Regions from separate parts of the Janibacter sp. CX7 genome, predicted to be linked through region 2. Evidence: riboswitches for the same ligand, from Rfam matches in the RefSeq annotation. Region 2 holds a riboswitch; the other holds the start of a gene.

Region 1 (7,236 bases), 500 kb from region 2:
GGGGACGGCAGCGTGCCGCCGGCCACCTTGTCGGCGAGCACCTGCCGCATCCCCGAGGAGCTGTCGGCAACGGTCACCTCGACCTCCGGCAGGCGCGGCAGCAGCGCCGTGGTCACGAGGGCGGTGCCGGCGCCGTAGTCGAGCAGCCGCAGCCGCGGACGAAGGGGGACCCGCCCCGCGATCGCCGCCGCCACCTCATTCGACTGGCGCACCTTGTCGGGGTCGTCGTCCCAGGTCGCGGCCGTGTCGTCGAAATGCTTCGCGTCCCCGTCGTGCCGGTGGCCGTGCTCGTTGTCCGCTTCGCCCATGGCCCCACCCTGCCAGCAGCCACCGTCAGCCAGCACCTTGCGAAGGGGGCTTCCCGCCCGGCCCGGGTGGGTATATCTTCCGACCATCGGCGCGCCCGTGGGGGAGCGCCTTCGCCGTTTCGTCATGGGGAGAGCAGACGTGCGCACCACCATTGCCAGGACCACCATCGCCGGACTCGTCATGTCGGGAGGCCTCGCGCTGACCTTCGCCACACCGGCGACGGCCGCCGTGCCGAGCACCCTGTGCGACGCGGGCACGACCTTCGCCGTGACGAGCGCCGAGGGCGTCGACGCCGCGCTCGTCAGCTCGGTGCGCGAGGCGCTCACCGCTCGCGGGCTCTCGGCGGCCGACGGCGACGCCGACGTCACGGCCGTCATCGCGCCGGCGTCCGAGGTGACGAAGGGCGGCGACGCGTCCGTCATGGCCGTCGCGCTGATCGCGGGTGAGCCCGACCCGTCCGCGACCGTGGAGGGGCGCGACTGGGCCCGGGCCGCGTGGACCGACGGGGCGACCCCGGTCAACACGCTCCTCGACGCCTCGTGCGGGGCGGTTGCGCCCGACACGGCGGACGACGCCCCGGCCCAGGACAGCGAGACCGACGGCTCCGTCCCCGCCGCTGCCGAGAAGGCCTCGGCGGCGGACGCCCAGCAGGCGGCACCGGTCGTGGCGCCCCAGGCCGCTCCGGCCGCTGCCCCGCAGGTGGCCGCCCCGGCTGCTGCGCCCCAGGCGGCTGCCCCGGCAGCTGCTCCTGCTGCGCCGGCGGCCAAGGTCCCCGCGGCCAAGGCTCCGGCGGCCAAGGTGCCGGCTACCAAGGCTCCGGCGGCCAAGGTGCCGGCGGCCAAGGTGCCGGCTGCCAAGGTCCCCGCCGCAAAGGCCCCCGCCGCCGCGCCGAGCCGGTCATCCGTCACCGTGTCGGCCTCGTCGGCCGCACCCTCCGTCACGACCGCTGACAAGGACTGCCCCGACTTCTCCTCCCAGAGGGAGGCGCAGACCTTCTTCACCCTCCACGGTGGCCCGGCCATGGACCCCCACCGCCTCGACGCCGACAACGACGGCATCGCGTGCGAGACCTACTTCGGCACCGACGGCTCGGACGCGGCGGACCGCACCCAGGCGCGCACGATCAACGCCGGTGTCCCCGACGTCGCCGGACCCAACACCCTGGGCCTCGTCGGTGGTGGCCTGCTGCTCCTCAGCGGCATCGGTGTCGCCGTGCGCGCCCGTCGCGCGGACTGATCCGGCGGCAGCACCCTGAGACGACTCGCCCTGCTGCTGCTCGCGCTCGCCCTCGTCGTCGGGGGTGCCGGGCTCGTCTGGTGGTCGCTCGCGGGAGGGGAGGAGCCCGCGGCGGCGCCGGTCCCCAGCCACACCTTCGCGGTGGCATCGCCGACCCCGGACCCGACCCGCACGGCGACCGTCGCCCCGATCCCGGACGACTCGACCTCGTCCTCCAGCGCCTCGGCCAGCACCTCGACGAGCGCGAGCGAGGGCCTGGTCATGTCGCCCGACCGGATGGGGCCCGAGCGCCTCTACGTGCCCTCGCTCGGGATCTACGCCAGCCTCGACGGGGTGAAGTTCAGCGGCGGGTCCCTCGACATCCCGCGGGAGCCGTGGCGGGTCGGTCGCGACGTGTGGTCCGCCCCGCTCGACGCGGGCGCGGGCACGACCCTGCTCGCGGGGCACGTCGACCTGTCGGGGACGCCGGGCGCTCTCGCGCGGCTCAGTGACGCCCGTCCGGGAGCGCTGGTCCACGTCACCGACGGTGCGGGTCGTCGGTCGACCTTCGTCACGACGAGCCTGCAGAGCTACTCCAAGGTGTCCTTGCCCCGCTCGATCTTCGCGGTCGACGGCCCCCGCCAGCTCGCCCTCGTCACCTGCGGCGGCCCGGTGATGACGATCGACGGGGAGCAGCACTACCGCGACAACGTCGTGCTCACGGCGGTGCCGGCGAGCAGCTGAGCGGCCTTGGCGGGGCCCGTCCGGGCCCCGACTCAGCGCTTCGCGTAGAGCCCCTCGATCGCCTCGGCGCGCTGGGTCTCGATGACGTGGCGCCTGAGCTTCTGCGTCGCGGTCATCTCGCCCGACTCCTCGGTGAAGTCGTCGTCGAGGACGACGAACTTCTTGATCCCCTCGGCCTTGGAGACCAGCTCGTTGGCCTCGTCGACGACGCCCTGCAGCTCGGCCTGCGGGTCGGCGGGGCGCTCCGTCTCCGGGTCGAGCGTGATGAGCGCTGCGACGAAGGGCCGTCCCTCGCCGACGACCATCGCCTGGGAGACGAGCGGGTGGGAGCGCAGCACGTCCTCGAGCGGACCGGGCACGACGTTCTTGCCGCCCGCGGTCACGATGATCTCCTTGGCCCGGCCGGTGATCGTCAGATAGCCCTCGTCGTCGAGCGAGCCGAGGTCACCGGTGGCGAACCAGCCGTCGACGATCGACGACCGCGTCGCCTCGTCGTTGCCCCAGTATTCGTCGGTGACGACGGCGCCGCGGACTTCGATCGCCCCGTCCTCGCCGATGCGCACCTCGTTGCCCGGCAGCGGCCGGCCGACGGTGCCGACACGCTGCTGGCCGGGCCCGTTGACGGTGATCGCCGCGCAGGTCTCGGTCAGGCCGTAGCCCTCGTGGATCGGCACGCCGACGCCGCGGAAGAAGTGGCCGAGGCGCTCGCCGAGCGCCCCGCCGCCGCTGATCTCGTACATCGTCTCCCCGCCGAGGGCCGCGCGGACCTTGGCGTAGAGCAGCCGGTCGAAGACCGCGTGCAGCACCCGCAGCCGCAGCCCGGGGCGGCCCGGGCGCGGGTCGTCGCCCACGGCCCGGCTCCAGTCGATGGCGACCTGCTCCCCCTTCGCGAAGACGGCGGCGGAGACGCGGCGCCCGGCCGCCTTGGCGCGGATGCCGGCGTGCACCTTTTCGAAGACCCGGGGTACGCCGACGACCATGTGCGGACGGAAGGAGCCGAACTTCTCGACGATCGTCGAGAAGTCGGACCAGAAGCCGACCGTGGCGCCGGACTGCGCGGCGATGTAGGCGACGGAGCGGGCGAGCACGTGCGCCATCGGCAGGAACATCAGGATGCGGCGGCCGGGCGCCCCGACCTCGCCGATCGGGTGTGCCAGGCAGCCCGCGACCTCGGCGGCGAGGTGCCGGTGGGTGAGGACGACCCCCTTCGGCCGACCGGTGGTGCCGGAGGTGTAGACGATCCCGGCGAGGCCGTCGAAGGTCACTGCGTCCCGGCGCGCGTGCACCTCATCCTCGGCCACGGTCTGACCGCGCTCGGCGAGGGTGGCGAGGGCGCCGTCGTCGATGACGAGGACCTCGACGTCGAGACCGGTGGCCAGCTGTGCCATCGCCGGCGTCTCGACGAGCAGGACCCGCGCGCCGGAGTCGCGGACGATCCACTCGAGCTGGCTGCGCGACGACGACGGGTAGACGGGGACGGTGCCGGCCCCGGCGTTCCAGATCGCCTCGTCGAGCAGCAGCCACTCATAGCGGGTGTCGGCCATGAGCACCACACGGTCACCGGCGGCGACGCCGCTTGCGACGAGTCCCCGGACCGTCGCAACGAGGCTCTCGAGGTGCTCTCCGGCGGTGATGGTCTGCCAGTCGCCGTCGACGACGTGGCTGAAGGAGGGATGCTGCGGGTCCTCCTGCGCCCGACGCCAGGGACGAAGGGGGAGCAGGTCGCGGTCGGTGAGCTCGAGGGCTTCGCCGGTGGCGTGGGTGGCGGGCACGGATGACCTCCTGGGGCGACTACACGTGTAGAAAGGGCCAGTGTCTCACGCGCCTTCGGCACCCGAGCACGACAAGGCCCCGACCGTAGCGGTCGGGGCCTTGTCGTGCGAGCCGCTCGGAAGCGGCCCGCGGTGGTCGCTCAGAAGCGGCCGTAGGACACGTCGTCGGTCCAGATGTCGCGCTCGGTGACACCGGTGCTCGAGTTGCCCGCGTCGATGATCTTGCCGTCGCCGGCGTAGATCCCGTTGTGGTAGGCGGGGTTGCCGAAGAAGACGATGTCGCCGGGCTGCGGGTCGGAGACCGGGGTGGCCGCCGCCTGCTGCTCGCTCGTCGTGCGCGGCAGGTCCTTGCCGGTCGACTGCTTGTAGACGTACTGGACGAAGCCGGAGCAGTCGAAGCCGGACGGGTCCTCGCCACCCATGACGTAGGGCGAGCCGACGTAGCCGCGGGCGGTGTCGACGATCGACGAGCTCGCGCCCGTGCTCGCCTGCGCGACCTCGACGGTCGAGCCGGTGCTCTCGGTGGAGGCGCTCGGGGCGGACGAGGTCGAGCCGCCGGTCAGGCCCATGGCCGAGCCGGTCTCGGGGCCGACGACGCCGTCGGCCGCCAGGCCCTCGTCGGCCTGCCACTCGGTGACGGCCGCGGTGGTCTCCGGGCCGAAGGCGCCGTCGGCGGTGACGCCGACCTTGTCCTGGATCTGCTCGACGACGCTGCCGCTGTCGCCCTCGCGGACGATGTCGGTGAAGCTGCCGGTCGACGCGCTCGGGGCGCTCGCGGTGCTGGTCGAGGTCTGCTCGACCGGGGTCGTGGGTCCGCCGTTGGCGGAGGCGCTCGTGGCGGTCATCATCGACGCGCCGAGGCCAAGGGCCGTGGCGGCGAGGACGCCCGCGCCGGCCCGGTGGGCGGCGGAGCGGGTGCGGGTCGCCGCGTGACGGGCGGTGTAGGTGCTGCTCATGGTGTGTCTCCTCGAGCCTGCGGAGTTAGCTGTCGGGTTGGGGTGGAGACCACCCCGCCCACGACCCGGCGAGCCGGGTCCGAGGACTTCACCCCAAGGTCGTGACGACCATGAAGACGTGGGTCCTCCGCTCCTACCGGTAAACCAGGGGAACCGTCGCAGTGGTAGGACTCGGCACCTGCGGACGGCGTCCCGGCGATGTGCCGGGACCGGGGTCGACCATAGGTCATATGGTCACGAATTGGTAACGCGGGGTGTCAGAGCCCTTGGCGCACAAGGCAATGAGAGCTGTCGTGACCCCCCCCCAGCCACAGGACGAAGGGGAGGTCCCGACGCGTGGTCGGGACCTCCCCTTCGGGTCGAGCGTCGTGCGCTCGGGTGCGGCTCAGAAGCGCCCGTAGGAGACGGCGCTGGTCCACAGCGAGCGCTTGGTGACGGCGCGCGGGCTGCTGCCGGCGTCGTAGATCATGCCGTTGCCGGCGTAGATCGCGACGTGGTACGCCGGGGCGCCGAAGAAGACGAGGTCACCGGCCTGCGGGGAGGAGACGCGGGTCGCGGCCTGGCGCTGCGCCTCGGCGGTGCGCGGCAGGCTCTTGCCGTGGCGGGCGAAGACGTACTGCGTGAAGCCCGAGCAGTCGAAGCCGGAGGTCGTCGTGCCGCCGTAGCGGTAGGGCACGCCGACGAGGCTGGCGGCGGTCGACAGGAGCGAGGAGCCGGCGACCGTGCGCGTCGTGGTGCGCGAGGTGGTCGTCGTGGTGCGGCTCGAGCTCAGGCCCATCTTGGTGCCGGTGCGGGGGCCGACGATGCCATCGGCGACGAGGCCGTTGCGGCGCTGGTAGCGCTTGACCGCGGACTCCGTCAGGGGCCCGAAGACGCCGTCGGCGCTGGCGCCGGTGCGCCACTGGATCTGCCTGACGACGTAGCCGCGGGCGCCGCGACGGACGAGGCCCGAGAAGCTCGCGGTCGACGTCGCGGACGACGCCGACGAGACGGAGGCGGCGGACGGGGCGCTCACGGTGGCGGGTGCCGCGCTCGCGGCGGGCGCCGTGGCGGCGGCGGTACCGAGGCCGACGGCGGCGACGGCCACCAGGCTGGCGCCGGTGCGCTGGGGGGTCTTCGTGCTCGGGGCGCGGTGGCGCCCGGCGTAGAACATCGACATGGTCTCTCCTCCGCCTGCGGAGTTAGCTGTCGGGTTGGGATGGAGATGAGCATCCCGCCCACCGGTCGTGCGACCGCGTGGACTTCACCCCGAGGCACTGGGGCCGAAAAAATGGGTCCCCCGCTCCTGCCGTGGCGTTCAGGGACCACCCGGCTGGCAGGACTCGGCGACCTGGTGGTGACCCCGCAGTGTGGGGTCGAAAGAAGAGTAGGGCATCGGGACACGGTTTGGTAACGGCCCTGTGGAGATTTTTCTGGACCCGGGCGCGCCTGCCGTGCCGGCGTCGTCGACGGGGCGTAGAGCGGGGCGTGCGACCGGCCGGCCGGGGCCTCAGTCGGTGCCGTGGACGGCCCGGTGCAGCTGGGCCATCTCCTCGTCCATCCGGGCCGCCGTGGCGGCCGCGTCGGTGATCCGCTGGCGCAGGTGGGCGGGCACGTCACCCTCGTACTTGTAGAAGATCTTGTGCTCCGTGCTCGCCCAGAAGTCCATGGCCACGGTGCGGAACTGCACCTCCACCGGCACCTGGACGGGCCCCGACGAGAGGAAGACCGGGATCTCGAGGATGACGTGCAGCGACCGGTAGCCGTTGGGCTTGGGGTTGGCGATGTAGTCCTTGACCACGCGCACGGAGATGTCCGCCTGCTCGGTGAGCGCCGCCATCAGCCGGTAGACGTCGGCGACGAAGGAGCAGATGACGCGCACGCCGGCGATGTCGGTGATGTGCTCGCGCAGCGCCGGGATCTCGAGCGGGACCTCCTGGCGGGCCGCCTTCTCGAGGATCGACTCGGGGCTCTTGACCCGCGTGGAGATGTGCTCGATCGGGTTGTCGAGGTGCAGCTCGGCGAACTCCTCGCGCAGGATCTCCAGCCGCGTGGCCACCTGCTCCATGCCGAAGCGGTAGCCGAGCATCATCCGGGTGAAGTCCTCGCGGATCTGCGCGAACTGGCGCAGGGACGCGTCGGAGAGCTCGGGCAGGCCAGAGGGCTGGGCGGCGCTGGTCACCCGGCCAGCGTAGGCAGGTCCCCTGAGAGGCAGGTGTGCGTCGGTGCGTGGCGCTGGGACGAAGGGGGAGTGGGCCGGG
Region 2 (7,236 bases):
ACGTCGAGCGCTCGTGGACCCGCCGGCGCAACCAGGGCCCGGTCACCGCGTCGATCCCCCGCGAGCGCCGCTCGGTCATCCTCGAGACCGCCACCCGGCTGGTCTTCCACGTGATGATCGCGCTCTCGCTCTACCTCCTCTTCTCCGGGCACAACCAGCCCGGCGGTGGCTTCGCCGGTGGCCTCGTCCTCGGTCTGGCGCTGCTCGTGCGCTACCTCGCCGGCGGTCGCGCCGAGCTCGACCGCGCCGCCCCGGTGAGCGCCGGTCTCGTCCTCGGGGCCGGTCTGGCCGTCGCGGCGATCTCCGCGCTCGCGCCGCTCGCCTTCGGCGGCACCGTCCTGCAGTCGGCGGTCGTCGAGTTCGACGTCCCCGTCTGGGGCCACGTCAAGCTCGTCACCGCGATGTTCTTCGACATCGGCGTCTACCTCATCGTCATCGGGCTCGCGCTCGACGTCGTCCGCTCGCTCGGTGCGGGTGTCGACAAGCAGGCCGAAGAGGACGGGGCCATCGCATGAACGCCGTCGCCCCCAACCTCAGCCTCGTCGTCGTCGCCGGCTTCCTCATCGCGACCGGCGTCTACCTGCTCCTCGAGCGAGCGCTCACCCGCCTGCTCCTCGGCATCGTCCTCGCGTCCAACGGCGTCGCCACGCTCTACCTCGTCGTCTCCGGACCGGCGAAGGGAGCCCCCTTCGTCGGTGCACGACCGGCCGACGAGATGAGCGACGCGCTCCCCCAGGCGATGGTGCTCACCGCGATCGTCATCGCCCTGGCCTCGGTCGGCTTCGTCCTCTCCCTCGCCTACCGCCAGTGGCGGATCACCGGCAGCGACGACGTCCCCGACGACGCCGAGGACGAGCTGATCAAGCGCCTCGCCGACCGCGACGAGGTCTCCAGCACCTACGACGACGACACCCAGTCCACGACCGAGGCCGAAGAGGAGGACGCGACCGCATGACCGTGGCCAACCTCCTGCCCATGCCGGTGCTGCTGCCGCTGCTCGGCGCCGCCCTCACCCTCGTCGCGCGCCGCCACCCCCGCGCGCAGGTCGCCATCAGCATCGCCGTGCTCGCCGCCAGCCTCGCCGTCGCCGCCACCCTCATGTGGTCCACCCACCACGACGGACCCATCGCGCTGTGGCTCGGGGCGTGGTCCGAGCCCTTGGGCATCGCGCTCGTCGCCGATCGGCTCTCGGCCCTGATGCTGCTCATCAGCTCCTTCGTCATCCTCGTCGTGCTCGTCTTCGCCATCGGGCAGGGCGTCGCCGACGGCGACGAGGACTCGCCGCTCGCGATCTACTTCCCGACCTATCTCGTGCTCTCGGCCGGCGTGTCCAATGCCTTCCTCGCCGGCGACCTGTTCAACCTCTTCGTCAGCTTCGAGATGCTGCTCTTCGCGAGCTTCGTCCTGCTGACCCTCGGCGGCAGCGGCACCCGGATCCGGGCGGGCACGACCTACGTCATCGTCTCGATGGTCTCCTCCTTCCTCTTCCTGTCGGCGATCGCCGGGGTCTACGCCGCGACCGGCACGGTCAACCTGGCGCAGCTCTCCCTTCGACTGCCCGAGATCGACCCGACGGTCTCGCTGGCGCTGCAGCTGATGCTCCTCACCGTCTTCGGCATCAAGGCAGCCGTCTTCCCGATGTCGGCCTGGCTGCCCGACTCCTACCCGTCGGCGCCGGTGCCCGTGTCGGCCGTCTTCGCCGGACTGCTCACCAAGGTCGGCGTCTACGCGATCGTGCGCACCCAGTTCCTGCTCTTCCCCGAGTCACCGCTGCACCACCTGATCATGGGGGCCGGCCTGCTGACGATGATCATCGGCATCCTCGGGGCAGTCGCCCAGCCGGGGATCAAGCGGATGCTCTCCTTCACCCTCGTCAGCCACATCGGCTACATGCTCTTCGGCATCGGGCTGGCGAGCGAGTCCGGGGTGTCGGCGGCGATCTTCTACATCGCCCACCACATCACCGTGCAGACCGCGCTCTTCCTCATCTCCGGCCTCATCGAGCGGGTGGGCGGCTCGACGGTCATCGACCGCCTCGGCGGGCTCGCCGCGAGCACCCCGGTGCTCGCCGCCCTCTTCTTCGTCCCGGCGATGAACCTCGCCGGCATCCCGCCCTTCTCCGGCTTCGTCGGCAAGGTCGGCCTGCTGCAGGCCGGCACCCAGGACGGCAGCATCATCGCTTGGACGCTCGTCGTCGGCTCGGTCGTCACCTCGCTGCTCACCCTCTACGCCGTGGCCAAGACGTGGAGCGCCGCCTTCTGGCGGCCGCGCGCGGTCGAGGGCCAGGACCAGACCTTCGAGATGCCGACGCTCACCCCGAGCTTCGGGCGGCTGAGCGACGCCATCGGCGCCGCCGTCGCGGCCCAGCGCCCCTCGACCCCGATCGCCCCGCCGCCGGCGGTGACCCAGGTCGAGCGGCCGATGCCGCCGCTCATGCTGGGCGCGGCCGCCGCGGTCGTCGCCTTCAGCCTGGGCCTCTCGCTCTTCGCCGGCCCGCTCTTCACCTACACCGACGCGGCGGCCCGGCAGATGCTCTCCAGCGATGCCTACGTCCGCGCCGTCCTGCCCGAGGAGGCGCCGTGAGCGACACCGCCATCGACACGACCCCGGCGACCCGTCGGCGCGGCGGCTTCCAGCCCCGGGCGATCATCGGCCTGGCCGTCGTGTGGGTCCTGCTCTGGGACCGCATCACCCTGGGCAACATCATCAACGGCCTGATCATCGGCGCGGTCGTCACGCAGATCTTCCCGCTGCCCTCGATCCAGTACTTCGGCCGGATCCACCCGTGGCGCCTCCTGCTGCTCATCGGGCGCTTCCTCGTCGACCTCGTGAGCGCCGCGGTCCAGATCGCCGGCGCCACCCTGAGCCGCCGCCCCAGCCAGGGTGGCTCGATCGTCGAGGTCCGGATGCGCACGCACTCGGAGTTCTACATGACGATCGTCTCCGCGCTCGTCTCCCTCGTGCCCGGGTCGATCGTCGTCGAGGCCCGACGCGGCGCCAACGTCCTCTACGTCCATGGCTTCCACGTCACCACGCCGGAGGGCATGGAGGAGCTGCGACGAGACGTCCTGGCCGTCGAGACCCGGGTCGTGCGGGCCATCGGCACCCCCGAGGAGATCTCGATCTGCACGCAGGAGGTCGCATGAGCATCATCCTGTCGATCGGACTCGGGCTACTCTTCGCCGCCGCCGGCCTGGTCCTCGTGCGCATCGCGCGGGGTCCGACCAACCTCGACCGCGCCCTGAGCCTCGACGTGGTCATCGTCATCGTCATCGGCATCATGGCGACGCAGATCGTGCGCAGCGGTGACGCCGGGACGCTGCCGATCCTCGTCGTCTTCAGCCTCACCGGATTCGTCGGGTCGGTCTCGGTCGCCCGCTTCATGGCCCGCAAGGACGATGCCTCGTGAGCTGGGCACAGATCCTCGACCTCGCCGGGGCGATCAGCCTGCTCCTCGGTGCCACGCTGGCCCTCGTCGGCGCGATCGGCTTGGTGCGCCTGCCCGACCTCTTCGCCCGCATGCACGCCGCCACCAAGCCACAGACCCTGGGTCTGCTGCTCATCCTGCTCGGCCTGGCGCTCACGGTGCGCACCTGGGCCTCGGTCGCCACGCTGCTCATCGTCCTCGGCGCCCAGGCCCTCACCGCGCCCGTCACCGCGCACATGCTCGGCCGCGCCGGCTATCGCACCGGCGTCACCGAGGACGACCTGCTCCACCACGACGAGCTCGGCGCCGCCTACCGACGGATGCAGGAGCAGGACCGGCAGCGCGAGCAGTCCTGACGACATGACGCAGGGGGCGAAGGGAGCGGCTGCTCCCTTCGCCCCCTGTCGGGTCGGCGCTCAGACCCGGCCGTAGCCGGAGACGCCGTCGAAGATCGGACGGATCGAGATCGACGAGCCGGTGCGCGGCGAGTCGATCATCATGCCGTCGCCGACGTAGATGCCGACGTGCCACGACGGGGAGCCGAAGAAGACCAGGTCGCCGGGCTGCGGGTTGGACACCGGGGTGGCGGCGGCCTGCTGGGCGGTGGTCACGCGCGGGATGGACTTGCCGGCCTTGGCGAAGACGTACTGCGTGAAGCCGGAGCAGTCGAAGCCCGCGGGGGTCGAGCCGCCGTAGACGTAGGGGGTGCCGATGTACTGCTTGGCGATCGCGATGACGCCACCGGAGGTCGGGGCCGGCGCGGAGGGAGCCTGCGTCGGCTCGGGGGTGCTGGCCGGGGCCGGCGTGGTCGCGGGGGCCTGACGCTCCTGCGAGCGGCTGGCGGCGGCCTCCTCCGAGCGCTGCTCCTCCTGGGCCTCACGGGCCTGCTCGGCGCGGCGGGCCTCGGCGGCCTGCTCCTGCTCGCGCTGACGCTCGGCGGCGGCCTCCTGGCGGGCCTGCTCGCGCTCGGCGCGCATGCGCAGCTGGTAGGGGGTCGGGCCGGTCGGCTTGGCGACGGGCTCGACCTCGATCTGACCGAAGTCGGCGCTCGTGGCCTTGGCCGTGGCGGTCGTGCTCGGGGCCGTGACGGCGGCGGCAGCCGGGGCGGCCGGCGCGGCGGCGGCCGCGGGCGTGGCGTCGGCCTGCTCGACGGCGGGGGCGGCCTGGGCGGGGATGGCGATCGCGGCGACGAGGCCACCGGAGGCGGCGAGGACGGCCGAGCCCTTGGCCAGCGGGGTGCCGGTCTGGCTGATGACGGTGCCGATCTCGGCGAGGGGGTTGTAACGCTCAGGAGCGCGGTGGCGCCCGACGGAGTGAGACACGATGAATACCTCTGTCCCGCCTGCGAGGTCAGCTGTCGGGTTCGGGCGAGAGGTGCGGCCCGGTCCCGCGGCTCCGGACCGACCTAGCGGTCCGCGTGCCGTGGGACTTCACCCCGAGGAGCATCCGCGATGCCCCATGAGTGGGTCCCCCGCTCCTGCCATGCGGTGAAGTGCAGCAGCCGTCGGTGCGGTGGCAGGACAAGGCGTCCGCGAGACGGATCCGCCCAGGGGAGGCGGACTCAGGAACCGTACCCGCTGATCACGAAAATGTCACACCGCGGTCACGGACTGCGCTCAGGAGGCGGACGCCGGCTCGACGAAGACGTGCATGGCGACGTCGCGCGGCAGCGAGACGGCGTCGCTGGCGGCGCCGTCGCGGGCGACGACCACCCGGTCCTCCTCGGGGGTGACGAGCACGATCTCGCCGGGGCGCAGCCGCGCCTCGGTGAGCAGCTCGAGCGCCTCGTGGTCGACCTGCGCGGGCTCGCCGATGCGGCGCACCCGGAAGGTCCCGGTCAGGCCCTCGTCGACGATGTCGGTCAGGCTGCTCAGGCCCTCGAGGTAGTCGTCGGCGGGCGCCTCGTCACCACCGGCGAGCAGCTCCTCGAGGCCGGGGATCGGCGTGCCGTAGGGCGACTCGCGGTGCTCGGGCAGCATGGCGAGGATCTTGCGCTCGACCCGCTCGCTCATGACGTGCTCCCAGCGGCAGGCCTCGTCGTGGACGTGCTCCCACTCCAGCCCGATGACGTCGGCGAGCAGTCGCTCGGCGAGCCGGTGCTTGCGCATCACCCGGGTCGCGAGCAGACGACCCTCGTCGGAGAGCACGAGGCGCCGGTCGTCGCCGAGGCTGACCAGCCCGTCCCGCTCCATGCGCGCGATCGTCTGCGAGACGGTCGGGCCGGAGTGGCCCAGCCGCTCGGCGATGCGGGCCCGCATGGGAGGGATGTCCTCCTCCTCGAGCTCGAAGATCGTGCGGAGGTACATCTCCGTGGTGTCGATGAGATCCTTCACGGCACCATCATGCCTTGCCCGCGCGAGCGCGGTCCGCCCGCGATACCCACACGCTCGTCCACGCCAGCCCGGTGAGGCCGGCGACCCCGAGGACGACCGCGGCGGCCGGCAGCGAGACGAGGGCGGTGACGGCGCTCAGCCCGAGCGATCCGCCGGCGTGGCCCACCTCGCCCATGAGCCGCCAGGCGCCGAGGAACTGCGCCCGGTCGCGGGTCGGTGCCGCGTCCGCCCCGAGCGTCATGACGATGCCGGACCCCAGACCGTTGCCCAGGGACATCACGAGGGCCACGGCGAGCAGCTCCCCCTTCGTCCCCGCGAGGGGCAGGGCGAGGAAGGCGGCGGAGACCACCGACAGCAGCACCGCGACGACCCAGACCCGGCCGAGCCGGTCCATGACCCAGCCACCCGGGTAGACGAGGAGCAGCTCGGCGACGCCGGCCGCGGCGAAGATCTGCGAGGAGTCGACGCCGTCGAGGCCGATGTGCACGGCCCACAGCGGCAGGATCACCAGACGCGACTGCCGCAGGGCCGAGATGACGGTGACGCCGATGCCCTGCGTGAGCAGCAGCCGCGCGTGCCGCCGGATGACGGCGAAGACCCCCGCGTGGTGGTCCTCGGCCCGGGCGCGCTCGTGGTCGCCGGTGAGGTCGGGCGCGGTGAGCACGGTGACCACGGAGCCGACGGCGAGGACGACGGCCACCCCGTAGGCCCCCTGCAGGCCGAAGGGGGCGATCGCCACCGAGCCGACGACGGGCCCGAGGAGCAGCCCCGCGCGCATCGCACCGCCGAGCAGGGACATGCCGCGGGCGAGCAGGTACTGCGGCAGCACGTCGATCATGTAGCCCTGCCGGGCGAGGAAGAAGGCCGAGGAGGCCAGCCCGGAGACGAGCAGGGCGAGCGCCATGAGCCACAGCGAGGGGGCCCACCCGGCGACGGCGAGCGCGACGATGTCGAGCAGGCCGGCGCGCACGAGGGTGGCCCGCTCGCCGATGCGGGCGACGAGGGCGCCGGCGGGCAGCACCCCGACGAGCTGCCCGATGCCCGTGAGCGAGACGACGAAGGCCGCCAGGCCCAGGCTCGCGCCGAGCTCGTCGGCCCGCAGGGCCGCGATCGGGACGACGGCTCCGCTCGCGGCGGCGGACAGGAAGGTGGGCCCGAAGGCGGGTACGGCGATGCGCCTCCAGCCGAAGGCCTCGCTCGTACTCATCCCCCTCATCCTCTCCCGGGGCACCGTCGCTAGGTTGGGGTGGTGCACACCACAGCCGAGACGACGACCGTTGCCCCGCTGCACGTCGGCCCGCCGGGGACCGGCAACGGCGGCTGGGTCTGCGGTCTGCTCACCGAACGACTCGACGACCTCGTCCCCGCTGAGGGGGACCTGACGGCGGCGACGGTACGCCTGAGCGCTCCCACCCCGCTCGGCAGTCCACTGCGGTGGGAGGTCGACGGCACCGTCGCCGACGGCCCCGACCTCGC

Evidence for each region. A riboswitch is a leader RNA that binds a small molecule or an ion and turns the genes downstream of it on or off. The one in region 2 is predicted to bind cyclic di-AMP.
Region 1: it holds a riboswitch for cyclic di-AMP, as region 2 does, so the genes downstream of both, NMQ01_RS15345 (C40 family peptidase) here and NMQ01_RS01945 (C40 family peptidase) in region 2, are expected to answer to the same signal.

Annotation. Positions count from the first base shown of each region.
Region 1 covers NZ_CP101464.1:3,105,897-3,113,132, reverse strand. Annotated here, with positions in the region: gene NMQ01_RS15365 (class I SAM-dependent methyltransferase) at 1-308, opposite strand, end outside; gene NMQ01_RS15360 (excalibur calcium-binding domain-containing protein) at 448-1,545, shown strand; gene NMQ01_RS15355 (class F sortase) at 1,687-2,268, shown strand; gene NMQ01_RS15350 (long-chain fatty acid--CoA ligase) at 2,301-4,040, opposite strand; gene NMQ01_RS15345 (C40 family peptidase) at 4,181-4,996, opposite strand; cyclic di-AMP (ydaO/yuaA leader) riboswitch at 4,997-5,183, opposite strand; gene NMQ01_RS15925 (NlpC/P60 family protein) at 5,382-6,155, opposite strand; cyclic di-AMP (ydaO/yuaA leader) riboswitch at 6,152-6,334, opposite strand; gene NMQ01_RS15330 (GTP pyrophosphokinase family protein) at 6,486-7,157, opposite strand.
Region 2 covers NZ_CP101464.1:379,719-386,954, reverse strand. Annotated here, with positions in the region: gene NMQ01_RS01975 (Na+/H+ antiporter subunit A) at 1-515, shown strand, start outside; gene NMQ01_RS01970 (Na(+)/H(+) antiporter subunit C) at 512-955, shown strand; gene NMQ01_RS01965 (Na+/H+ antiporter subunit D) at 952-2,583, shown strand; gene NMQ01_RS01960 (Na+/H+ antiporter subunit E) at 2,580-3,146, shown strand; gene NMQ01_RS01955 (monovalent cation/H+ antiporter complex subunit F) at 3,143-3,409, shown strand; gene mnhG (monovalent cation/H(+) antiporter subunit G) at 3,406-3,783, shown strand; gene NMQ01_RS01945 (C40 family peptidase) at 3,844-4,749, opposite strand; cyclic di-AMP (ydaO/yuaA leader) riboswitch at 4,752-4,927, opposite strand; gene NMQ01_RS01940 (metal-dependent transcriptional regulator) at 5,044-5,760, opposite strand; gene NMQ01_RS01935 (MFS transporter) at 5,768-6,967, opposite strand; gene NMQ01_RS01930 (hypothetical protein) at 7,010-7,236, shown strand, end outside.